Regions from separate parts of the Paenibacillus cineris genome, predicted to be linked through region 3. Evidence: riboswitches for the same ligand, from Rfam matches in the RefSeq annotation. Region 3 holds a riboswitch; each other region holds the start of a gene.
The links. Region 3 has a riboswitch for ZMP and ZTP ahead of KI379_RS13650 (NIPSNAP family protein). Riboswitches for the same ligand answer to the same signal wherever they lie in the genome.
Positions count from the first base shown of each region.

Region 1: another riboswitch for ZMP and ZTP. It lies ahead of rpiB (ribose 5-phosphate isomerase B); the one in region 3 lies ahead of KI379_RS13650 (NIPSNAP family protein).
Region 2: another riboswitch for ZMP and ZTP. It lies ahead of KI379_RS09010 (bifunctional 5,10-methylenetetrahydrofolate dehydrogenase/5,10-methenyltetrahydrofolate cyclohydrolase); the one in region 3 lies ahead of KI379_RS13650 (NIPSNAP family protein).

Region 1 is NZ_BORU01000004.1:117,180-125,263, reverse strand. Features, by position in the region: gene spoIIR (stage II sporulation protein R) at 1-2, shown strand, start outside; gene KI379_RS27345 (L-threonylcarbamoyladenylate synthase) at 100-1,281, shown strand; gene KI379_RS27340 (manganese efflux pump MntP) at 1,368-1,928, shown strand; gene KI379_RS27335 (low molecular weight protein arginine phosphatase) at 1,968-2,555, shown strand; ZMP/ZTP riboswitch at 2,664-2,745, shown strand; gene rpiB (ribose 5-phosphate isomerase B) at 2,893-3,348, shown strand; gene KI379_RS27325 (TIGR01440 family protein) at 3,370-3,984, shown strand; gene glyA (serine hydroxymethyltransferase) at 4,047-5,294, shown strand; gene upp (uracil phosphoribosyltransferase) at 5,877-6,506, shown strand; gene wecB (non-hydrolyzing UDP-N-acetylglucosamine 2-epimerase) at 6,522-7,682, shown strand; gene KI379_RS27305 (AtpZ/AtpI family protein) at 7,860-8,084, shown strand, end outside.
Region 2 is NZ_BORU01000001.1:1,865,733-1,873,816, reverse strand. Features, by position in the region: gene KI379_RS09030 (VanZ family protein) at 1-606, shown strand, start outside; gene KI379_RS09025 (hypothetical protein) at 654-1,445, opposite strand; gene KI379_RS09020 (SDR family NAD(P)-dependent oxidoreductase) at 1,651-2,418, opposite strand; gene KI379_RS09015 (TetR/AcrR family transcriptional regulator) at 2,692-3,300, shown strand; ZMP/ZTP riboswitch at 3,362-3,445, shown strand; gene KI379_RS09010 (bifunctional 5,10-methylenetetrahydrofolate dehydrogenase/5,10-methenyltetrahydrofolate cyclohydrolase) at 3,513-4,358, shown strand; gene KI379_RS09005 (ABC transporter permease) at 4,569-5,801, opposite strand; gene KI379_RS09000 (ABC transporter ATP-binding protein) at 5,798-6,490, opposite strand; gene KI379_RS08995 (efflux RND transporter periplasmic adaptor subunit) at 6,487-8,070, opposite strand.
Region 3 is NZ_BORU01000001.1:2,925,040-2,933,123, forward strand. Features, by position in the region: gene KI379_RS13625 (alpha/beta fold hydrolase) at 1-6, opposite strand, end outside; gene KI379_RS13630 (hypothetical protein) at 597-749, opposite strand; partial or broken gene KI379_RS13635 (transposase) at 845-1,003, opposite strand; gene KI379_RS13640 (YolD-like family protein) at 1,406-1,657, opposite strand; gene KI379_RS13645 (GNAT family N-acetyltransferase) at 2,183-2,614, opposite strand; gene KI379_RS13650 (NIPSNAP family protein) at 2,746-3,072, opposite strand; ZMP/ZTP riboswitch at 3,193-3,273, opposite strand; gene KI379_RS13655 (TetR/AcrR family transcriptional regulator C-terminal domain-containing protein) at 3,338-3,763, opposite strand; gene KI379_RS13660 (DUF4871 domain-containing protein) at 4,001-4,252, opposite strand; gene KI379_RS13665 (NUDIX hydrolase) at 4,493-5,005, opposite strand; gene KI379_RS13670 (fumarylacetoacetate hydrolase family protein) at 5,231-6,112, opposite strand; partial or broken gene KI379_RS34055 (short-chain dehydrogenase) at 6,128-6,316, opposite strand; gene KI379_RS13675 (class I SAM-dependent methyltransferase) at 6,511-7,377, opposite strand; gene KI379_RS13680 (family 43 glycosylhydrolase) at 7,889-8,084, opposite strand, start outside.

The sequences.
Region 1 (8,084 bases), on a different contig from region 3:
AGGAACTAGCGGCCATCCTGTCCAGGGGCATGCGTCTTGGAGATTGTGCAGATGTGCTATAATAAAACATACCAATTTCGATGACAGGAATGAACAGCGATGAAAGGTTTAAACCAAGGGCAGGATGGAGGAAGCGCTCCTTCCGCCCATGATGCAAATAAGAGCCATGCCACACCGGTATGGGATGTGACCGTATTGAGGGGACGCAGCATCGCTGCCGCAGAAGCGGAGAGGGAAGCGGTGTCTCGTGCAGAGCAGTCGATCGGCCGGGCAGCCGCCATTCTACGGGATGGCGGTACCGTTGCTTTTCCGACCGAAACGGTCTACGGCCTTGGGGCGGATGCCCGGAATACGGAGGCTGTCGAGGCGATTTTCAAGGCCAAGGGCCGGCCGTCCGACAATCCGCTCATCGTCCACATTGCGGATACAAGCCAATTGGACGGGCTCGTGACAGAGGTCAGCGATACGGCGCGGCGGCTGATGGCGGCCTTTTGGCCCGGTCCGCTGACGCTGGTGCTGCCGCTTCGACCGGGCGTGCTGTCCCCGCGGGTAACAGCGGGGCTGACGACAGTCGGCATCCGGATGCCGGACCATCCGATCGCGCTGAAGCTGATCGGTGAGTCCGGCTGTCCGGTGGCGGCGCCGAGCGCCAACCGCTCGGGACGGCCGAGCCCGACGCTCGCGGGCCATGTCGAGGAAGATTTGAGCGGGCTGGTCGACGGTATTCTGGACGGAGGGCCGACCGGGGTCGGCCTTGAATCCACCGTCGTGCAGGTTCAGGAGGACGGCAGCGTCACCGTTCTTCGGCCCGGCGGCATTACGAGCGAGCAGCTAGCCGCCGCTTCCGGGACGGCGGTGACGACCGATCCGGGAATCGAACGCTCTCCGGATGAAGAGGAGATCGTCGCGCCGAAATCGCCCGGCATGAAATATACGCATTACGCTCCCAAGGGTGCGCTCACCATTGTGCAGGGCGGCACGCCGGAGCAGGTATCCGGCTGGATCGATGAGCAGCTGAAGGCGGCGGCGGCACGCGGGGAGAGAACCGGCGTGATGGCATTCGAGGAGCATATCGGCCGTTACGCCGCGGATTGCGTGCAGTCCCTCGGCAGTCTTGCCGGACTGGAAGCGGCCGCCCACCGGCTGTACGCCGCTCTTCGCCGCATGGATGAAGAAGGCGTGACGTTTATTTTGTCGGAAGCCTGCCCGGAAGAGGGTCTGGGCGCTGCCATCATGAACCGGCTCCGCAAGGCCGCCGGCCAGCGGGTTGTGCGCTTGTGACCTCTCGCCGCACCTTTTAAGAGACATCATTTACCTCTTGTCCGCATATGGTTGTACAAGAACCTAACGGACATGGGGGAATAGGGATGTTGGAGACTTCTGCCGGTTTAGGGCAGCTAATGACTATCATGATAATGGCCGTCGCATTAGGACTGGATGCATTCTCTCTGGGCGTAGGAATCGGCATGAAAGGAATCCGGCTGCTGCATATTCTCAAGATCAGCCTGCTGATCGGCCTTTTCCATGTGTTGATGCCGCTGCTGGGAATGTTTATGGGATATTACGTCAGTTCGCTGCTCGGACAAGTTGCCGCCCTGGTTGCCGGCGGGCTGCTTGTGCTGCTGGGCGGGCACATGGTCCTGAATGCCTTCAAAACAAGCGAAACGCGAATGGTGGATCACCGCTCTTTGCTGGGGATGCTGCTGTTTTCGCTCAGCGTCAGCATTGACTCCTTTTCGGTAGGCGTATCCCTGGGGATGTTTGAGAGCAACCGCATTCTGACCGTGCTTGCTTTCGGGATCTGCGGGGGCGCGATGGCCGTGCTTGGACTCCTGCTCGGCAGGAGGGTAAGCCGGAATCTCGGCGAATACGGGGAGGCCCTTGGCGGCGCGATTTTGCTGGCATTTGGCCTCGCCTTTATCTTCTGATACAATATCGGCAAAGACACTTCGGGAGGTGCTAGAGACGTGAAGCATATTTTGTTTGTCTGTACGGGAAACACGTGCCGCAGCCCGATGGCCGAAGCTCTGCTTCGCAAGCTGGCCAAGGAGCGCAGCGTTCCGCTCGAAGTCCGTTCGGCCGGCGTGGCCGCCCTTGAAGGGACACCCATCTCGCGTCATGCGGAAGCGGTGCTGCGGGACCACGAGATCGATGAGCATTTGACCGCCAAGCCGCTCAGGGCCGACACGGTGGATTGGGCGGATTTGATTTTGACACTGACCCAGGGGCATAAGCAGCATGTGATCCGGAGCTTTCCACTCGCGGCTGACAAAATTTATACCCTGAAGGAATACACCGAAGATGACGAGAACGTGATCAAGGACCTGCAGGAGCTCGACAGCCTGTACGCCACCTGGGAAATGAAGCGGGCGCTCGGGCAGCAGCTGGAGGACGAGGAACGGGAGCGGCTGATCGAGATCCAGCAGCGCATCCCGAGCTTTGATATTTCGGACCCGTTCGGCGGGTCCCGCGACGATTACGATGTCACCGCCGCAGAAATCCGCGCCGCTATCGAGCGGCTGCTGGATAAGCTGGAGGCGTTCCGTACATTTTAAGAAACAAGCTTAAATTGCACTTGGGCGGGAGCCTAGGTTGAAAAAAATGGAGTAAATTTGCAGATTGATTTTCATCGCGTCATGCTTTATGATGAAGGTGAAAAACATCGGTTCCGGTGTAACTGGCGACAATGTGGATCCAACCACGATGGAGCACCGGAATATACGGCCGGTCGCCTGGGCAAAAGAGCAATTCTGCGGAATGATCCGCGGACTGCTCTTTTTTTCGTCTAGTGGCTGCAAATGAGTTATAATGGTACAAGAAGTCACGGGAATACCGGGGAGCGCTAGACTCGTTTCTCTGTATTGCGCGAAATTTTAGGAGGTTTTTCGAAAGATGAAAATTGCTGTTGGAACAGATCATGCGGGTATACGTTTGAAAGAAGACATCATTGCCGTGATCGAAGGGATGGGGCATCAAGTTGCGGATGTGGGATGCGGATGCACGGATTCCGTGGACTATCCCGACTACGCTCTCCCTGTGTGCGATCTGGTTACCAAAGGCGAGGCCGACCGGGGAATCCTGATCTGTGGAACAGGCATCGGCATGAGCATCGCGGCGAACAAGGTTCCGGGCATCAGGTGCGCCTTGGTCCACGATGTATTCTCGGCGATTGCCACCAGGGAGCATAACGACTCCAACGTGCTGGCGATGGGCGAACGCGTCATCGGTCCAGGTCTGGCCCAGGAGATTGTCAAGGCTTGGCTGGGCACGGAGTTCAGCGGCGGCGAGCGTCATGTCGGGCGCGTGAACAAGATTAAAGCGATTGAAGAGCGGTATCTGCACAATTAGGGAGGTTTTCTCATGGAAAGCATGTCAGGAGGCAGTCCATTGGAAGTTTCGCTGGGAGAACAGGTATCTCAAATTCTTCATGAGCTGGTGGAAGCCGCGGGGCTTGGCCCTGGCAAGGTACTGGTTGTCGGAACGAGCACCAGTGAGGTGGCCGGGAAACGCATCGGCACTTCGGGGGCACTTGGGGTTGCTGAAGAGCTGCTGCAGGCGATCGGCGAGGTCCGGGCCAAGTTCGGCTTCGACACGGTGTTTCAGTGCTGTGAGCATTTGAACCGGGCGCTTGTGATGGAGCGTTCCGTACTGGAGCGCCTTCGTTTAACCGAGGTCGCCGCCGTTCCTGTTCCGAAAGCGGGCGGCTCTATGGCTGCCGCTGCTTACCGTTCCATGAAGGAGCCTTGCCTGGCCGAAGCGATCGAGGCTCACGCGGGCATTGACATCGGCGAGACGATGATCGGCATGCATCTTCGGCGTGTGGCGGTGCCTTTTCGCCCGACCCTGCGGTATGTGGGGCACGCGCGCGTGAATGCGGCCTACACGCGGCCCAAGCTGATCGGCGGCGAACGGGCGGTGTACCGTCTGGATGAAGAAGCCGGCAGAGCCGACCGTGACGGCGGCAGTTCAGATCTTTGCGATTAACATGAGCGGATGATTGAAACGAACATTTTATTTTGAATTCCAATAAGGGAGGAACTATTAACATGGATCAATTGCGTAAGAAGGACCCGGCTGTACTCGAGGCCATGAACTTGGAACTGAAGCGTCAGCGTGCGAATATCGAGCTGATCGCATCGGAGAATATTGTCAGTGAAGCGGTTATGGAAGCCATGGGCTCCGTCCTCACGAACAAATACGCCGAAGGATATCCGGGCAAGCGGTACTACGGCGGCTGCGAGCGCGTCGATATCGTTGAAGATATTGCCCGTGACCGTGCGAAAGAGCTGTTCGGAGCCGAGCATGCCAACGTGCAGCCGCACTCCGGCGCTCAGGCCAACATGGCCGTATACCTGGCAGCGCTGAAACCAGGGGATACCGTGCTTGGGATGAACCTTGCCCATGGCGGACACCTGACGCACGGAAGCCCGGTGAACGCTTCCGGTCTGCTGTACAACTTCGTCGCTTACGGGGTCCAGGAAGATACGTTCCTCATCGATTATGACGAAGTCCGCAAACTTGCGTTCAAGCATCGTCCGCGCCTGATCGTCGCCGGTGCGAGCGCCTATCCGCGTACGATTGATTTCGAAGCTCTCGCTTCGATCGCCAATGACGTAGGCGCGCTGTTCATGGTCGACATGGCTCATATCGCGGGCCTGGTTGCGGCCGGGCTTCATCCGAACCCGGTGCCTCACGCCCATTTTGTCACGACGACAACGCACAAAACGCTCCGCGGACCACGTGGCGGCATGATTCTGTGCAAGCAGCCATGGGCTGCGGCCATCGACAAGGCCGTCTTCCCGGGCACGCAGGGCGGTCCGCTGATGCACGTTATCGCGTCCAAAGCCGTAGCCTTGGGCGAAGCGCTGGACCCATCGTTCAAAACGTATGCCGAAAACGTGGTGAAGAACGCCAAAGTATTGGCTGAGACGCTGATCAGCGAAGGCCTGAACATCGTATCCGGCGGCACGGATAACCACCTGATGCTGGTGGATACCCGCAGCGTGAACATTACAGGGAAAGACGCCGAGAAGGTGCTGGACTCCGTCGGTATCACTGTGAACAAAAACGCCATCCCGTTCGATCCGACCAGCCCGTTCGTGACGAGCGGAATCCGGATCGGTACGCCGGCTGCGACTTCCCGCGGCATGGATGAAGCGGCTATGGTGACGATCGGCAAAATCATCGCCATGACGCTGAAGTCGCCTAAGGACGAAGCCGTGCTGTCCAAAGCAGCGGCGATGGTGAAGGAACTGACGGATCAATATCCGCTGTATCCTGAACTTAACTACTAATAGGACACAGATCTTGAGAAGTACAGGTCTGTGAGAATATAAGGGACTGGGGAATGTTCTCCGGTCCCTTTTTTTAGAAATAAGAAATAGAGATTTTCCGAGGTTTCGAGGCTAACCATCCTGATCCCGCAAAAGAAACTCCCGCTAAACGCGGTCTGTCTTCTGAGAATGTACGCCGATAATACGTTTTTCTTTTCGCTCTCAGAAGCCGTATAGGTCAATAAACCTTTCTGCCGTCACAGCGGATGTGTGCCTTCACACTCTTAGAGTGGCTTTTATATAGTAGTTCAGAGGGGAAGAACTGCTAGATTTAAGACTGCTCGATACGAAGAGCAGATGCTAGATTGGCGGGTCTTTACGGGGTGCTTACACCATGCCGGTTCCCTTGCGCGGTCTTTCGGTTAACGTTTAAGCCGGCTGATCTTTGGGCCAGAATAAACATATCTTTCTTGGGTGCAAAATCATTTCCAGGAATGATATAATAAATAAGATTTGTGTACTTGCATGTATCGTATGCGAATGGGCATCTAACTAACCGGCAATGACAGCACTTAGACTTACGATTTAACCGGAGGGACTAACATGGGAAAACTGGTGATTTGTGATCACCCTTTGATTCAACACAAACTGACATTTATCCGCGATGTGCGGACGAACACGAAAGATTTTCGCGAACTGGTCGATGAGGTTGCTTCCTTAATGGCTTACGAAATTACACGCGAGGTTCCGCTCGAGTCGGTGAAGGTGCAGACACCTGTCGCTGAGATGGACGGCAAGGTTCTGGCGGGCCGCATGCTCGGGCTGATTCCGATCCTGCGCGCCGGGCTCGGCATGCTCGACGGCATGCTGAAGCTGATTCCCGCCGCCAAGGTGGGACATGTCGGCTTGTTCCGCGATCCGGAAACGCTGCAGCCTGTCGAGTATTACACGAAGCTGCCGACGGACGTGACCGAGCGCGAGCTGATCGTCATCGATCCGATGCTGGCGACCGGAGGATCGGCTATTGCCGCGATCGACGTCCTGAAGAAGCGGGGGTGCACCCAGATCAAGATGATGAACCTGATCGCCGCGCCGGAAGGGGTCAAAGCCGTGCAGGAAGCCCATCCTGACGTGGACATTTATGTAGCGGCCCTGGACGAGAAGCTGGACGACCACGGTTATATCATTCCGGGACTGGGAGACGCCGGAGACCGGCTGTACGGAACCAAGTAAGGAGAGGGAAACCATATGTCAAAAATTAAAGTGATGACGATCTTCGGGGTGCGCCCGGAAGCCATCAAGATGGCTCCGCTCATCTTAGAACTGCAGAAGCATCCCGAACATATCGAATCCGTCGTCTGCGTAACGGCCCAGCACCGTCAGATGCTGGATCAGGTGCTCGAGGTATTCAAGATTACGCCGGATTTCGATCTGGACGTCATGAAAGAGAACCAGACGCTGAACGAGGTAACCATCCGCGTTCTGCAGGGCCTGGAGCCGGTTTTGAAAGAGGCCAAGCCTGATATCGTTCTGGTGCACGGAGACACGCTGACGACCTTCCTGGCCAGCTATGCGGCCTTCCTGCAGAAGATCCAGGTAGGACATGTCGAAGCAGGCCTGAGAACGTGGAACAAGCTCTCCCCGTATCCGGAGGAGATGAACCGCCAGCTGACCGGCGTGCTTGCCGATCTTCATTTTGCCCCGACAGACTGGTCTGCAGGCAACCTGAAGAAGGAGAACAAGAACGAGTCCCACATTTACGTGACTGGCAATACCGTTACCGACGTATTCCAGTACACCGTCAAGTCGGATTATCACCATCCGGTGCTCGACTGGGCGCAGGGCAAACGGCTGATTCTGATGACGGCGCACCGGCGCGAATCGCAGGGCGAGCCTCATCTGAACATCTTCCGTGCCGTGAAGCGGATCGCCGACGAATTCGACGATATCGCCATCGTGTATCCGGTCCATCCAAGCCCGGCGGTCAAAGAACCGGCGCATCAAATTTTGGGCAATCATCCAAGAATTAAGCTGATTGAACCGCTGGATGTTGTAGACTTGCACAATTTTTATCCGCATACGCATCTGATCCTGACGGACTCCGGCGGTCTTCAGGAAGAGGCTCCATCTTTCGGTGTACCGGTGCTGGTGCTCCGTGACACGACCGAGCGACCGGAAGGCATCGAGGCGGGAACGCTCGAGCTGGTCGGAACGGATGAGGAACAAGTGTACGGACGGACGAAGCATTTGCTGACCGATCAAGAAGCCTATAATGCGATGAGCGGCGCCGCAAATCCATACGGAGATGGCAAGGCATCCCAGCGGATTGTCGACGCGATTTTGCATCATTTTGGCATCAAAAATGAACGTCCGGAACAATTTCACAGAATGTTCACAAAGGAAAGTTAAGCCATATTCTGAGGGCAAAGAGTACAGCATACAGTTAAACTGTACGGTTGACACGGATTTGCGGGCTTTTTGCAGTGATTTTAGTCACATTTCCAGCCAGTTTCGACACGGATTTGTTCAATTGACAAACTCTCGGGTCATTCAGTAAAATGAACTGGGATTAGAGGGTGGACAGAGATGAATCAACCTGATAAGCCGCAAAAATCCAATAAAAATGCTGCAAGCCCTCTGAAGTATGCGGGCCTTGTAAGCGCCATCGGAATCGATCTGGCCGCGTGTACTTTAGGGGGCTTTTATCTCGGCTCTTGGCTGGACAAGATTTGGGGAGGACCCGGACTCTGGATTGCATTCGGAGTTTTGCTGGGTCTGGCGATTGGCGGCGTAAGCGTTTTTATGATCACC
Region 2 (8,084 bases), 1.1 Mb from region 3:
GACGTCGATGACCTGATCACTAACACGCTCGGCGGTTTGCTTGGATTCTTGGCAGCCGAATGGTTATCCGGCCTTCTTCCCCGCATTGAGCATTTGGATGCCAACATCGACCGGGCCGCCAAAAGGGTGACCTATACGCGGCGGGGAATCGCCTTTATGGCGGATGGGATCGTCTGGGCGATGCTGCTTGGCATTCTGCATATTCTGCATATATCGGCTTCCTTCTGGGTTGCGACAGGACTGTATTTCATGCTGGTACCTTGGCTGACGGGCGGACTGACTCCCGGCAAATGGCTTGTCCGCATCCGTCTGGCCGATGGAGGGGAGCGAATCTCCCTTAAATCGCTTGTGGTTCGATATGGAATCCTCTACTGGCTGTTTTTTGGAGTCAACCGGGTTCTGGCCGGCTCCCTTGACACCGTTCCGCCGATCCTTCGCATGATCCTGGGACTCATCGTGTTTGCCTTGAATACCGTCTTCTTTATCCATGTCGTCATCTGCGTATTCAAGAAGGAGCCGCAGCTGTTCTATGAAAAATGGAGCAAAACCCGGCATGTTATCCTTTGGCAGCCGGCCGCAGCAACCGAACCGGAGAAAAAGGAGTAGTTCCCCTTGGCAAAACATACTTCACTAGGACATATCACGCTTGTCCTTCAAGACTTGGGGAGCTTGGTTTCCGCTGTCCGGATGACGGAATCGATCTGCTTCTCCCATTGGTAAATTTGATTGAGGGAAGCGCTGATTTTACCAAGCTCCTTATACATCACGGTCAGCTCAGCCGTGGCTGTGATCGCGTTCCCGAGCTTGACTGCCGCTTTATACCGTTTGTCCGACGCGCTCCGGGTGCTGTTCGCTGCCATAATCTTCTTATTCTCGGCAGTCACCTGCTTCTTTAACGTTTGGACTTGCGCCAACGTATCCTTCACCGCCTTGGCTTTGGCCGAGGCTTCCTTCTTGGCGGCAGCGAGCGCATCCTTACGGCTCTTGATTTCCGCACGGGCAGCACTGGCCGAGGTCTTGATCTGGTTGCGCTTCAGATCGTACTGAAGCGCGGCCTTCTGGTCCTTGCGTTTTCTCGCATCCGCCGCCTTCTTCCCAAGGTCTGTATATTCATTGAGCAGCGGCTGATATTTCTTCTGAGCCTGGTCGGCTTCGGATTTCAGCTTATCGATCTTGGCCTTGTCGATCCCCTGCACCTTCGCATTGACAGTCTTTAACCGGTCATCATTCTGTTTCCGGAGCACTTGAATCTGCTGTTTCTTCAGCTTGTTGGCCTCATCCAGCGCCTTATAGCTGTCATGAAGCACGCCTATACTCTGTAAAGCGGCGTCCCAGGCACTGTCCGATGCGGCGTCCGCCTTGGCCGGACCCAGCAAGAACAACGCGACCGAACAGCATAAAACCGTCAACAAGCTGTTTTTCCATAAAACTTTTACATACGACATCTCCATCTCTCCCCCAAATCATCAAAATTCATAATAAATGGACAAAAAAAGCACCCCGCAAGTAAGGCATGACGCCTTTCCTGCAGGGTGCTTCTCCCGCTTCCATTCACTATGTTGAACCCACTATATCGCTATTTCTCACAGTTGTCAATAAATTCCTGGAACATTTGTTCCTCTTTTTCTTGGCCGAATCCGGTTGTCGTGATTACTGACCGACCATTCCGCCGTCTACCGTGTACAGGGAACCTGTAACGAATGAAGCTTCATCGGAGAGGAGGAAGTTCATTACCGCCGCTACTTCCTGCGGCTCGCCGTAACGGCCCATCGGTGTGGCTGCTTCATTGGCGGCTTTGTACGCTTCCGCATTGCCGGAGTTCGCCTCAATCTGCCGCATCATCCGGGTGTTGATCGTTCCCGGCAGAACCGCATTAACCCGGATGCCCAGCGAAGCCAGCTCGTTGGCAGCAACGCGCGTCAAGCCGATCACGGCATGCTTGGACATAATGTATGGGGCCACTCCTGGCGCGCCCATCAGGCCTGCAAGCGAAGACGTATTCAATATTGCGCCGGAATTCTGCTTTTTCATAACTGGAATAACGTAATGCAGCCCCAGGAACACCCCACGGACGTTGACGTTATATACCAGATCAAGCGCTTCCACGGATTGCTCTTCGATCAGCCCGGTAGGGCCCTCAATCCCTGCATTGTTCGCAAAGTAATCGATGGTGCCGAATTTTTCAACCGCACGGTTCACATAGTTCTGCACATCCTGCTCTTTGGATACGTCGGCAGCGATCGCCAGTGAATTGGTATCGTTCAGGCCAAGCTCCTCGACGACGCTCTTGACCGCATCTTCCTTCAAATCGACCAGGACGAGGTTCAGCTTGCGCTCGGCCAAACGCCGTGCCAGCTCTTTCCCGATTCCGCCGGCGGCGCCGGTAATGACTGCAGTTTTCGTTTGTGTTTGACTCATGACTGAATCGCTTCCTTTTCAACAAAGTTTATAAAATGATTTATAGGCTTTATAGCTCATGTCTGTTACATGTATAGGTTACACCTTTATTAATTGTTTACACAATAATCATATTTCGAAATAATGTCATCTATCCAACAGATTGCCGCCGTATGTCACCGAACCATGACAATTTTGAACATTTACTTTCTCTTTGTTGATGATTTTCTGCGTTTTGGCGGCATCCCAACTTACGTTATAATAGGAGAAACGACAAGCTGGAGGCAGATGCATTTGACAGATGAACACGTTCTTGACCGCAGAGCCAGAAGAACCCGGCAGGCGCTCAAAACCGCTCTCGTTTCCTTAATTCTCGATAAAGGCTTCGATTCGGTGACTATTATGGATATCGCGGCCCGTGCAGACTATAACCGGGGCACCTTTTACAAGCATTTCGTCAGCAAGGAAGACCTGCTCAAGGAAATCCACGACGAGTTTCTGCAGGGCATCGCCGAACTGCTCGTCAAGCCGTATGAGGGCCTGGAGCGAATTGAAGCCTCGATGACCTACCCCTCGGGGCTGCGCTTGTTTGAACATATCGAACAGCATAAAGATGTGTTCCTGGCCTTATCGCGAGTCGAACGCGGAAAGCTGGCGATGGACATGTACGACAGGCTCAGGGAGTCGATGCGGAAGGACATGCATATCGAAATGGAACCGACCGAGCCGCCGATCGACTACGAAATCATGCTGAGCTACCGGATGTCGGCCACGGTGGGGGTCATTATGCACTGGGCAGAGGTTGATTTTAAATACACGGCGTCTTATATGGCCCAGCAGCTGATGGTGCTGGTTGAGACAAAAATGGATTACATCGTGTTTAAAAGAAACGGCGGCACATAAGCATCATTCTCAAAACTCCCCATTGTGCCCATAAGCACAATAAGGTATCATTCTACATAGATGGACTGTGTGCGACTGGCGGAAACATGGGATGAACCATGAGGGAGCACATGGATATAAACAGCCGTACGCCTGGGCAGAGGTAAGGGGAATTTCCCCTTGCCTCTTTATGTTTTTCTGGACCTTACCATGATTTAAAGGAGATGCAGACAATGACAGAACAAACGCTGATTTTGGACGGAGCGCGCGTGGCGCAGGACATTAAGGACGGCTTGGTTAGCAGGGTGAAACGGCTGTCCGAGCAAGGGATTACCCCCTGCCTGGCGACCATTTTGGTAGGCGACGACCCGGCATCGGCCACATACGTGCGCATGAAAGGCAATGCCTGCAGACGGCTCGGGATGGAATCGTTAAAAATCACACTGGATGCGGGGACGACGACCGAGGAGCTTATCCGGGAAATTCAGAAGCTTAACGCCGACCCGAACGTTCACGGAATTCTGCTGCAGCATCCGGTTCCCCATCAGATTGATGAAAGAGCCGCATTCGACGCGATCGCCATTGAAAAAGACGTCGACGGTGTCACCACACTGGGATTTGCGCAGAATGCTTTCGGCTTTGCCGCATATCCTTCCTGTACCCCGGCGGCCATCATCGCCATCCTGGATTACTACCGGATTCCTGTAGAAGGCAAGCACGCTGTTGTTGTCGGCCGCAGCCCGATTCTCGGCAAGCCCGTCTCGCTGATGCTGCTGAACCGCAATGCCACGGTCACGATCTGCCATTCGAGAACGAAAGGCCTTGGTGATATCGTGTCCCAGGCAGAGATCGTTGTTGCCGCAGTAGGCAAACCGAAATTCATTCAGGGAGACTGGATTCAGGACGGGGCCGTCATTCTGGACGCAGGCTACAATGAAGGCAATGTCGGGGACGTTGATTATGAGGCATGTCTGGAAAAAGCGAGCGCCATTACACCCGTCCCTGCGGGCGTCGGACCGGTAACCATCGCCATGCTGCTGAAGCACACGGTGGATGCGGCGGAAAAACAGCTGGGATAAACCAGCCATCGGTATGGCCCGGTTTTCCAAGGGACACTTAAAGAGCCGCGTATCGGCAGCACAAATACGCCGGTAACGGCTTCAAAAAATGGCAAGAGGGCATTCCGCCGAACATCATTCGGTGAAATGCCCTTTTTTCTACCCAAGATGTAATGTTCTTGAGTCGGTTGATATCCGGTTCACATAAATCCGTCGGTCACAAATAGCGGCCTATTCGTACCGAAGCGCCTCGATCGGATCCAGCTTCGCCGCCTGTCTTGCCGGGAATACGCCGAATACGATGCCGATGCAGGCCGAGAACCCGACGGCAAGCAGCACGGAGTTCATAGACACCGCGGTGGTCACGTCCATCAGCTTGCCGACGAACTTGGAGCCGCCGAAGCCAAGGATGACGCCGATCACACCGCCCAGGATAGCCAAGGTGACCGATTCAAACAGAAACTGCGATAGAATCGTCCCTTCCTTGGCCCCGATCGCCTTCCGGATACCGATCTCCCGCGTCCGTTCGGTAACGGACACCAGCATGATGTTCATGATGCCGATTCCGCCGACGAGCAGGGATATCGCCGCCACGCCGCCTAGAAAGAGGGTCAGCGTTTTGGTGACACTTTCGGCGGAGGACATGACATCCTCCTGGCTTTGAACCCTGAAATCATCGTCGGCCCCGCCAAGTTTATGGCTTTGGCGCATCGTATACTGGATCAGCGCCATGGTGCTGTTGATCACGTCGGTAGATTTGGCTTCGACTAAAATTTGCCGGACACTGCTCCGGGAGCTCCCGGTCTGAAACCGGGACTGAATCGTCGTGATCGGCGCGATGACGGTGTCGTCCTGGTCAACCGTACCCGAAGAACCCTTAGCTTTGAGCACACCGATGACCCGAAACGGGATGTTGTTGATTTTGATCATGCTGCCGACCGCATCGAAGCCCGCTTCACCAAACAGCGTTTCCGCCGTCGTTGCGCCAAGGACCACGACCTTTGCCCGGTCATTGACTTCATCCTCGGTAAAGAAACGTCCGATGTCCGTCTCCCACGATTTGATGTCGGCATAACCCGGCGTCGAGCCGATGATCGTGGCGGAGGCCGTGTTCGATCCGTTCAGCAGCTGCGCGCTCACCTGCGAGACCGGCGCGACGTACTTCACGGTATCGATTTTGGAGATCGGGTCAGCGTCCGAAATGTTCAGTGTGCCCGTGCTTCCGCCTTGGCTGCCTCCTGCCGCTGTGCCTGTTGACGACCCCGAGCCTGCGGTAACCGTGATCAGATTGGAACCCAGGCTTTGGATTTGGCTCGTCACCTGCTTGCTCGTTCCCTGACCGATGGAAATCATGGCAATGACGGTCGCCACGCCGATGATGATTCCAAGCATCGTCAGGAAGGAGCGCAGCATGTTGGACCGTAAGCTTCGGATTGAAATGCGCAGCAGTTCCCCCACATTCATACCCGCTCACGCTCCGTATTCAGCCGGTCCGTCTCGATCAGGCCATCGCGAAACCAAATGACCCGTTTCGTATGGGCGGCGATGTCCGGTTCGTGGGTGACGATGACGATTGTATGCCCCTTTTCGTTCAGTCTCCGGAATATGCCCATGATTTCCTCGGATGATGCCGTATCCAGGTTGCCCGTCGGCTCGTCCGCCAAAATAATGGCGGGGTCGTTGCTCAAGGCGCGGGCAATAGCCACCCGCTGCTGCTGTCCCCCGGAGAGCTCATTCGGCTTGTGATGCATCCGGGTTTTCAGGCCGACCAGCTCAAGGCAGTACTCGGCCTTCTCCCGCCGCTCCTTTTTGTTTTTGCCCGCATACAGCATCGGAAGCTCGACGTTTTCAATGGCGGAGGTTCGCTTGAGCAGGTTAAAGTTTTGAAAGACAAAACCGATCTTGCGGTTGCGCACCTCCGACAGCTGCTTGGCCGATGCCGAGCCGATGTCGATGCCGTCCAGCATGTACTTGCCGGAAGTCGGTTTATCCAAACAGCCGATCACGTTCATCATGGTCGATTTTCCTGAACCAGACGGTCCCATAATGGAGACAAACTCGCGCTCATCGATTTGAAGGGTAACGCCCTTCAGCGCCTGGACCTCGTTCTCGCCCGATGCATAAATTTTCTTCACTTGATCAAAGGTGATCACTGTCCTCCACCTCCCATGCCGCCGCTGCGTGCTCCGCCTCCGCCAGTTCCTCCGGTTCCACCCGTACCGCCGCCGCGGTTGAACTGCCGCATCTCGCCGCCTCCGTTCATGCCTCCGAAGCCGCCCATACCGCCCATGCCGCCAAAGCCGCCCATAGTTCCCTGGCTCGTTCCGGTGCTTGTCTTTGTCGTCGTCATCGTAATGGTTACTTTGTCGCCCTCGGACAATCCGGTCAGCACTTCGGAATTAGCCCCGTCATCAAGGCCGGTTGTAATTTCCACCTGCTCCTCTTTGCCGCCTTTGTCGACCATGACGATTTTCCGTCCGCCAAACGACTTGATCGCCGCATCAGGAACTTTCAATACATCCTTCTTACCGTCGGTAATAATGGCAATCGTCGCGCTGATACCCGGAATCAGCTTGTCTGCGTTATCTTGACCCGCTGTGATTTCAATGCCGACCGGGAACGTTACGACGCCGCTGGTCTGCGCTTCCCCGAGCACCGCCTTGGACACGACTTTGCCTTTCAGCGTTACGCCCGTGAGCGCGTCAAATGTTATATTTACGTCCTGGCCGACCTTCACATCGGTGATATCGGTATCGTCGATGGAGGCCGAAATCCGGAAGCTTCCGCCGGTTGAGTACATGGAGATGGCCGAAGCAGCGTCGCCGGCAACCGTCTCCCCAACCTTGGCGTTCACGGCGGAAATGATGCCGTCATACGGCGCATAAATTTTGGCCCCGGCTGCGTTGGCCTTGGCGTCGTTTAAGGCAGCAAGTGCCATGGCCACGTCGGCTTTGGCACTGGCCACGTCGCTTTCAGCCGGCCCTTCCTGCAGCTTGGCCAGCTGCGAAACCGCCTGATCATAGGCGCGGGACGCGCTATCCACCTGTGATTCGGCATTGGTAACCGCTTCGTTCAGCTGATCCAGATTGCTCTGCTGCGATACCGCTTGTTTATAAGCATTCTGGGCATTATCCGCCGCGACTTGAGCGAATAAAATCTGGGACGGGTCCGTCCCCTTCTTCGCTTCGTCCAGCTTGGCCTGCGTGCTGATGACGGCAGCCTTGGCCTTGTCCACCTGTGCCTGCAGGTACGATGCATTGGCCGCCTTTTTTGCGTTCGTAAGCGCCGTCTTGGCATTCTCCAGGTCGGACTGCGCCTTGGACACCTGGGCTTTTTGTTCGCTTAAGGTAGCCGAGTCCGTTCCAGCCTGGATGCTGTCCAGCTTCGCCACGGCACTGTCATACTTCGCCTGGGCTGACAGCAGCTCGTTTTGCAGCGCCGTTGCATCCATCGCTGCAAGCAGCTGCCCCTTTTTCACTGCTTCCCCGACGCTTACGTTGACCTTGGTCACTTTGGAGTTTCCGCTGAAGCTCAGGTTCACCGATTCGGGTGCTTCCACATTGCCGGAGGACGTTACGGTTTTGGACAAGTCGCCCCTCTCGACGGCATATGTAATGGTCGCCGTTTCCGTTTTCGTCGCGCTGGCGTTTTTTTGATAAAAATAGGTCCCCCCCGCGCCGATCACAATGACGCATCCGCAAATGATCAGCACGTTTTTTACCGCTTTGTTCATGTCCATTCTCCCTT
Region 3 (8,084 bases):
ACTCATTTGGGATCACCTCAAAATATTGATCTGTCAAGTCGTTGCAAACATTAGACCGCTTCCTTTTTGTCGCAAAGTCAACCCATATGCGAAAATCGAGTCGAAAGTGTCAGGCTTTACCGGTGAGACCTCCAATAGATCGTAGCCTGCCCGTGAAGCGCGCTGGATCGCAAGCAGTCCAGACTCGTTTGACCATTCCGCCAATCCAGGAGAGTGCAAGAATTCCATATTGAATCGCCATTCACTTCAACCTCTCCATGCTCAACTCGGTATTTCTTATTGTCGTTTTGGCTTGCACCAATAAACCCACACACTTTCAGCAATCGAATAAGTAAGATCCCCTCCTTAATGCAATCGATATACGTTAAACGTTTTCACTACCATCATATTGGAACCTGAAATTATTTGTCAATAGCCATTTTCAGCGAATCGCTTCAAAGGAAGCCTTAGTCCATTGTTCTACTGTACAAGCATCGTGCGCTCCCGAAGCTTCCCGATTCTTCGCTCAGCATGTAAATAAAGGCACCCTCTAGAGGTTGCCTTTATCGTATGTTTTATTAATAGAGACCGACAATTTTGTCGCCGATTGCGCTGATCTACGTGATGTAAAACGTCTTCAGCTTCGATTTCGCCCGCGAGCTGTCGACGAAGCCGGAAGGAGCGCTTGGCACGATAGAACCAGTGGGCAATATGATTGATACGTTGTCAAGAATGTAGAGGTAGGCGTATAGCGAAATAAAAGAGCTCATTGAGAGCTCCTCAGATTGTCGAGAAACCCATGTCTTTGAGACGTTGGGTTTCTCTTTTTTCATTTGCAGTTGCTAAAAAGCCTAAAAAAGAAGGGTTACCCCCTCTTTTCCAGGCGATCCAGGTGGATCATCATCTTCTTCATATTCTGCACGGCGGCCGTTATCAACGCTTGTTCCGTGACGTTGGAGAGTCCGCGCAAACGGCAATAGCGAAACCCATGGAGAGCTTTAGCATCCGCGAAGCTTCGAACAATCTTTCAGCGTCGTAAGTAAACTTCCATTTGGCAATTCTTAATGCGGCGATAGCCTACGCAGGACACCTACTTATTTATCTTACTCCTCTTCTGGCTATGGATTTCACTTTTAAAAACCATCCCATCAAAATATGTCAATTCGACTCTCACCATTTGTTCTATTGAACCCTTATAGCTGATTGGTACTGACATTTCATCAACTCTATCCGACTCACTCTAAAAGTAACAATTAACCTTTTCATTGGACCGCACTTGTCTTTATATTTATCTTTTCAGTTGTAAATCTTTTCTGCATAATCCAATGAAACAAGTAATGGTACCTAACAAAATGACTATGAAGCTTAAGCATGGAAATCTAAATTTAAAATCTACAATCAAATCAAATCTTCCCTTTCACTAAATCTAATCTCTAGGATAGTTAATTTCCATGATATCCATAAAAGGGACCTTGGTAATAACTCCATCCTTTTTGATGTGTACTTTTCCAGTCCGAGAGTCCATTTGATCTATTTGACCCCTTACTGGCTCATCCCAACCCCACACAGTAAGTAGAATTTCTGACCCTTCTTGATAAGCCTCTGTAAGCTGATTGCCTATCTCCTCTAATACAAATTCATCCCTTGTCGGTCTCTTGGGAGCTTTTGATTTGATCATCGGTCTCTCCTCCTCGTTGTAAAGTTCGCAGTCCGCATAGGAGCGCTCCAATACATTAATAACTAGTATAATTTTACATTACAAAGTTACTTAAGAACAGCGTTACGCAAATCTACAATATTACTGATATATCAAAGCCCAATAATAAAAAAGCACTTGGGTCCAAAGTGCCACGCTATTTGAGAAAGCAACAAAGACGACTTGGAGTTGTCGGGAACTTTTCGGGCCTTGGGATATATTGCTTTAAACCGGCAGAAGCCCACAGAATCATTGGCAACTTTTCAAGAGAGGCATCGCCATCTGCCAAACGTATCCGGGAACGTGGTTCCTCGCGCGAGGAGTCGAGTGGCTTGCAAGCGCGTTGTGCGGGCTGGGAGTATACCGGGCGGCCGCTGCGCTGATCGGAGTCTCAGAGAAATTACGAGCCAATCTTGGCTCATTATCGTTAAAAACAAAAAAAAGCCGCTGCCATGCGGCTTTTAAGCGTATATGTTCTTGTCGTCTTACAGCTGGCTTTTGTATTATTTATAATTTAAGTAATAAAACCTTCTTCTCATAGGTGTCTAAACACCATTGAAACTTCTTTAGGATATGATTGTTAATTGGTTTGCCCTCATAGTCAAATTCTTTAAAACCAAATTTTTGATAAAAATGCTTTAACTCTTCAAACGGTAGACAATACACTTCTTTTAAATTATCTTTTTTAGTTTCCTTTACCAAGTAATCAACTAACTCATTTGCAAGCGATAATCCTCTGAACTCATCCAATATATATATACCGCCAATTTCAGCTTCTTCTGCATTAAGATAAACAATCCTTCCAACGCCTGCAAATTCATCCTGATGTGTAACTATTGCAATTTTTTCATTTTCTAAATTACTCGGCATAAAGCCTATTTTCTGATACTGTTCATTTACCCATTGGAGTTCATTTTTAGTTGCTATTCTTATTCCCATTCCTTCTCGCCCCACTAATTATATTGATCAAGTATAACAAATGAACTAAACTGCCCATTAGCGTAATAAAGCTGCCAATTAGCACCGGCAACTCTTCCTGTTCGTTTATTCGACTATCGTTACCCGATAGTTCAATTTCCCAATCTGAAAAATTCAGCTTGATTCATAAAATATTCATCAATTTTTTCGACGATGAGCCCTCCGTTTTCTTCCGAATTGCGTTTTACTTGAATCCATTCGATGTCTTTCTTAAACTGCTCCCATAGCCTTTGACGCTGCGCCATATCCTCATATTCCATCACATAATATATTTTATTCTGGCCCGTTGCATCTATCCAGAAATTCACGACCTTCATTCCCAGTCTTGTGAAAATTCTAAACGTATGCTCCTTAAATCTGTCCTGAATGGCATCCATTCGACCTTCGTAAATCGTATAGATTCGCAACTCATATAGCATGTTATTTCCTCCCTGAATGAATCTGATTGGTAATCCAGCACACATCTGTTTCGACTTTTTAAAAATCAGATCGAGCCATTCTCTCTGGACCATCCTGCTTAACCAGGGAGACCTAACCTTTACGTCTGCCTAGGCGTACGGCATATGACAATTTGTGCTCCCTCGTGGGTCTCTACGTTTACGCCAGTCACACATACTAAATTTTTACTTCAATGAAATCATGGGGAATGTAACCAAGTTCTTAGTCGGGAATGTTAGCAAGTTATCAGTTTGATGGTTGATTTTCATTTTGTACGGTGCGTTTTCCATAAGCGCAAAGAAAGACGCGCACGCCTTCAGTGATGATACGTTTGGTTTGTTCCTCCTCTAATGTCCCGTTTTTTCTCGGTTGATCAAATACCAATAAAAATGTTAAAGCAGCGAAATGCTTTGTAGCCATTACAGGATCTGGCACATCGAGCAGTCCGGTTTGTCCAAACTCGGTAAACCTCCTGGTAATCCCCTCTTCCGTTGCGTTATCCAGCTTTTCTAAAAACGAGGCTGGCAGATTGGCGGCTTCCATTGTAACCAGACGGATCAGAGCGCTGTAATCGGACGAACCGTTCGCAGAAGCTACAAATTGTTCGCAGAAAAAGATGAGCGCCTGCTCCAGATCCTGGAATTCCCAGAGGTAGTCTGATATCCCTTGCAAAATCGCCTTGGTGAAAAGGCGGTTTATTGAGGCTAACGTTTCCCTTTAGTTTCAATAATCATTTGACTTCGACATTAATACTGCCGAACAACTTCTCATCAATATAAGCGTTAAGCTGCCAAATGCCAGGTTTCGGTAGCCTCATTGAGGATGGTAAATGTGCATCTGCACCGTTATTTGGACCGAACAAGGATGTAGGAATATCAGCAGTAAACGGATTTATCTTCTCACCGGATTTTAATTCATGGCATCGACTTTAAATTCCCCGGCCAAATCAGTTTTACTTCCCCATAAGTGCCACATATGTTTATTAGCCTGATTCGCCACGAAATCCGGTCCCAAGATACCGATTTTCCCTTCTATGCCTTGCATTTCGATTCCTTCACTTACAAACTTTGGGCTGATTTCTGCATCTTTTTCTGAAGTATTTGAACAACCAAATAAAATTAGCAATCCAACGATTAATATGCTAGTACAAAAAAATTTCACATTAATCACTCCCTTCATCTCAATCCATTATAACGACCAGGTGTCCCATAAGGTTCCAATGACATTGATGTAATCTACCACTAGCTTAATGAGCCCGCCCCTACGCGGCAATTAAGCGTCTATGTTCCTGTCGCTTACAAAATAAACAGCAGCCCCCTACTCCCCGTTATCCTGCCCGTTAGTTGAGGAGAAAGCAGCCAGTTTTTAGGTCGACTGCCCTCAATTATCTTCATTGAGCTATCATTTCCCGTTAGCTTGCTTCACTTCAGGTTGTACACCGTGAGGGTCTAAGCGAGAAATCCGTTGAAACGGCTTTGTCTTCCAAAATTCATACGGTACGAACCCCTTACTCCGAATTGCATCTAATGATCGTGACTTCATATGAGGACGAGTAATGTACTGTTCTATGTTGCTCACCGTCAGCCTTACAAACATAGCTTCCATTATCTCTTCGGGCTGAATTTTTAATTGGCCATCAATGAGTTCTGCTTTAAATACCACCGATAATAGATTGCTTGTTTCCTTGTAATAAACTCCCGTTACACCAATGGGACGTATCAGAATTCCAGTCTCTTCAAGGACTTCACGAGTAATTGCATCATCAAGTGATTCACCTTCTTCTACATTTCCACCAGGGAATTCCCACGTATCCGAGCGCCAATGAGTCTTTACTAACAGAACTTCACCTTTATTATTCTCAATGAATGCCGACACTGAAATCTGATGTTTTGGCGGCAAATATGCATCTACCAAAGAAATCCCCCCATTCACAAGCTATCCAAAAAGCCGGCTGCCTTTTAAATGTCTTCATTCAGCTATCGTTCCCCGTCAGCTTAACTTTTTAAAGAAACAATTACTGTTCAAGTCCTACAAAATTGCATCGCCAATCAGAAACCCATGCGGGAAAATACCCTAATCGATGAGCTACTCTCTGTGAGGCAATGTGACTGGCGATTACATCATAACTTGGTAGCGCGCTTATTCGGATATCATGCGGTTCGTGAGGCTGCCCAGCTTCTCGATATTAATCGTGACGATGTCGCCGGCCTTTAAGTAGACCTGATTCTCCGGCGGTTTGCCGAGCACGACGCCTTCCGGCGTCCCGGTCAAAATAATGTCGCCGGGCACGAGCGTCATATGGTGCGAAATGTAGCTGACGATTTCGTCGCAGCGGAAAATCATGTCCGACGTGTTGGAATGCTGTCGCACTTCGCCGTTTACTATGCACTTGATGTCTAATGCGTTCGGATCGCCGACCTCGTCCGCGGTAACGAGGTACGGCCCGATCGGCGAAAATTTGTCGCACGACTTCCCGAGCAGCCACTGCTGAGTGCGCATCTGCAGGTCACGCGCGGACAAATCGTTGGCGGCGCAATAGCCGAAAACGTAGTCCAGCGCCTCTTCCTTGGCGACATATTTGGCCGTCTTACCAATCACGATGACAAGCTCAGCTTCGTAATCAACCTTCTGCGATGTGCGCGGCAGCGGCACGTCTTCGCCGTCAGCAGCCAACGTGTTGCTGAATTTGCTGAACAGAATCGGATACTCCGGGATTGGCGCGTTTGTCTCCTCGGCGTGTTTGCGGTAATTAAGGCCGACGCAAATGATTTTGTTCGGGTGTGTAACACATGGTCCGAGCTTGAGACCCGATTTTCCGAGCAGGACGTCGCTGCAAGACGCCAGTGTGCGGTTAACTGCTTGCTGCAGCGTCCGTATCGCATCCTCCCCGCCCTCGATCACTTCGTGCACGGTGCGCGGTCCCGGGCCGTCACCAAGTGCCGCCGCAACGTCGACGATGCCTACCTCGGTAGCGACACCGAGGCGGTATGTATTGCCTTCAAGATAGGTTAGCAGTTTCATAGGTTATGGTCCTCCCTAAGCATTTTTTCTGAAGACGATGACGCCATCGATGTAGAGTGGCGAGTCCATCATGAACTTCGATTCGTTGGAGGCAAGGAACAGTGCCTCATAATTTTCCTCCGGATCGGCCTACGTCTGGCGCAAATATAAAGGATGTTGTACGTACGGTGCGAAATCGACCTGCATCGACTTGGTCAGGGCCAGCCTCGTGAATCGCCCCGTCGCCGCTGATGTCGGCATTGCTTGAAGTGCATGAAGCCTCCGACGTACGCCGGGGTTCCGGCGAGAGACCTATGAACTGAAACTAAAAAGCTGGTGTTTTTACTTTTTAATGATCACGAATCAAGAAAACTGCCTGTTAGAGAAAAAGTCTTCGATTGAGCTATCGTTCCTGTTAGTTAATTCAATTCACAAATAAAAGCCGCAACTTGTTTTGAAATGATCAATTCTCCACCACAGGATTCAATTTTTTGTCTAGTTAGAGTAAGGAAAGTGTGTGAAATTGCTTCCCGTTGTTCGCGGCTTAATGATATGTCATGAAAAGGACCTTGATAGAGTTGAGTTGCCATATAGTATTTTAACACAGGCTCTGGATCTGTTACCTTGAATCCTGCCTCATAAGTTAGTAGTTTTACTCGATTAAAGTGCTCTAACAGTATGGCCTCTCCATTTTCTAAGGAAAAAGGAATCGGATCGTCTTTAATTTCAAATGGGATATGTAACTGATGCATTGTCTCCTGATGCAGTGCGAAGAATTCAGGCATCCCCCGGCTGCTATTAGTCGTAGCTAAAAATTGTCCTGTATTTCTTAAAACTCTGCAAATTTCCTTCAATCCTTTTTTCAAATCAGGTAGATGGTAAAGCATGTGATTAGCCATGACGACATCAAACTCATCAGAAAGAAACGGCAATTTTTCAGCGTCAGCAATCATGTGGAGGATAGGTAGCCCTTCCTGTTCTGCCTGAATACGTGCTGAATTCATAACTCCCTCTGTTAAGTCACAACAAACCATAAACCCGCCATTATTCTTCAAAATTTTACTGGTGGGGATCGAGAACCTCCCATTCCCTGTTCCAATATCAAGAACGCGTTCACTGCCCAACAAGTTAAGCTTATCTATGGTCCAAGTTTCAAACATTTCTGTTGATATTCCGTATTTACCCATGACCTCATACTTAGCACTAAGATTATTACCTGTATTATAAATTGATTTTATGCTTTCTTTATTTTGTGAATTCTCGTAGTAGTTCCGGACTTGACTCATTTTCTCGCCCTCCTATCCGTATTTTAATTGTTCATAAATTCAATATAAATTAAAATTTCGATAAAAGTTAGGGGTTGAATTTGTCGATATTCCTGTAGACTAATTAGCACTATCCTGCCCGTTAGCTTAATGTCTGAAGCCAGTTATAGATTTGTTACTCCGTTTTTCCGGGCATCAGCTTATCGTACTCGGTTCTTCTTTGGAGCCTGCTCAGCCACGTATTATAAAATGCTAAAAACTACATCTGTAATGAGAATCCTCTTCAACCACTGTTAACCATATTTGTTCTTATCTTTTTCGGCTGAAGATATATGTTGTTGTCGTCGGGTTTGGACAAGACCAAATATCTTTAAAACAAAAAAAGCCGCTGTTTAGCGGCTTATAAGCATGTATGTTCTTGTCGTCTTACAACCTTAGCGGATCTTGAGCAACATATTCGAGTCGCGATCGCTCAAGATCCGCAGTTCAATCGGAACAACACTTCCGTGAATCGGATTTATAACAAGATGCATTACTTTAGCCAAGCTATAAAGCGCGCGAGCATGGTGGATACTTCAGCCCGCGAGACAACACTGGCAGGGTCCAGAAGGTTCCCTGGCTTGCCATTCAGGATTCCCGCCTCCGTAGCCCAGCTCATAGCGTCCTTTGCCCAAGCGGAAATCTCGCCGCTGTCCGCAAAGCTCTTGCCGATGCCGCCCACAGCAGGT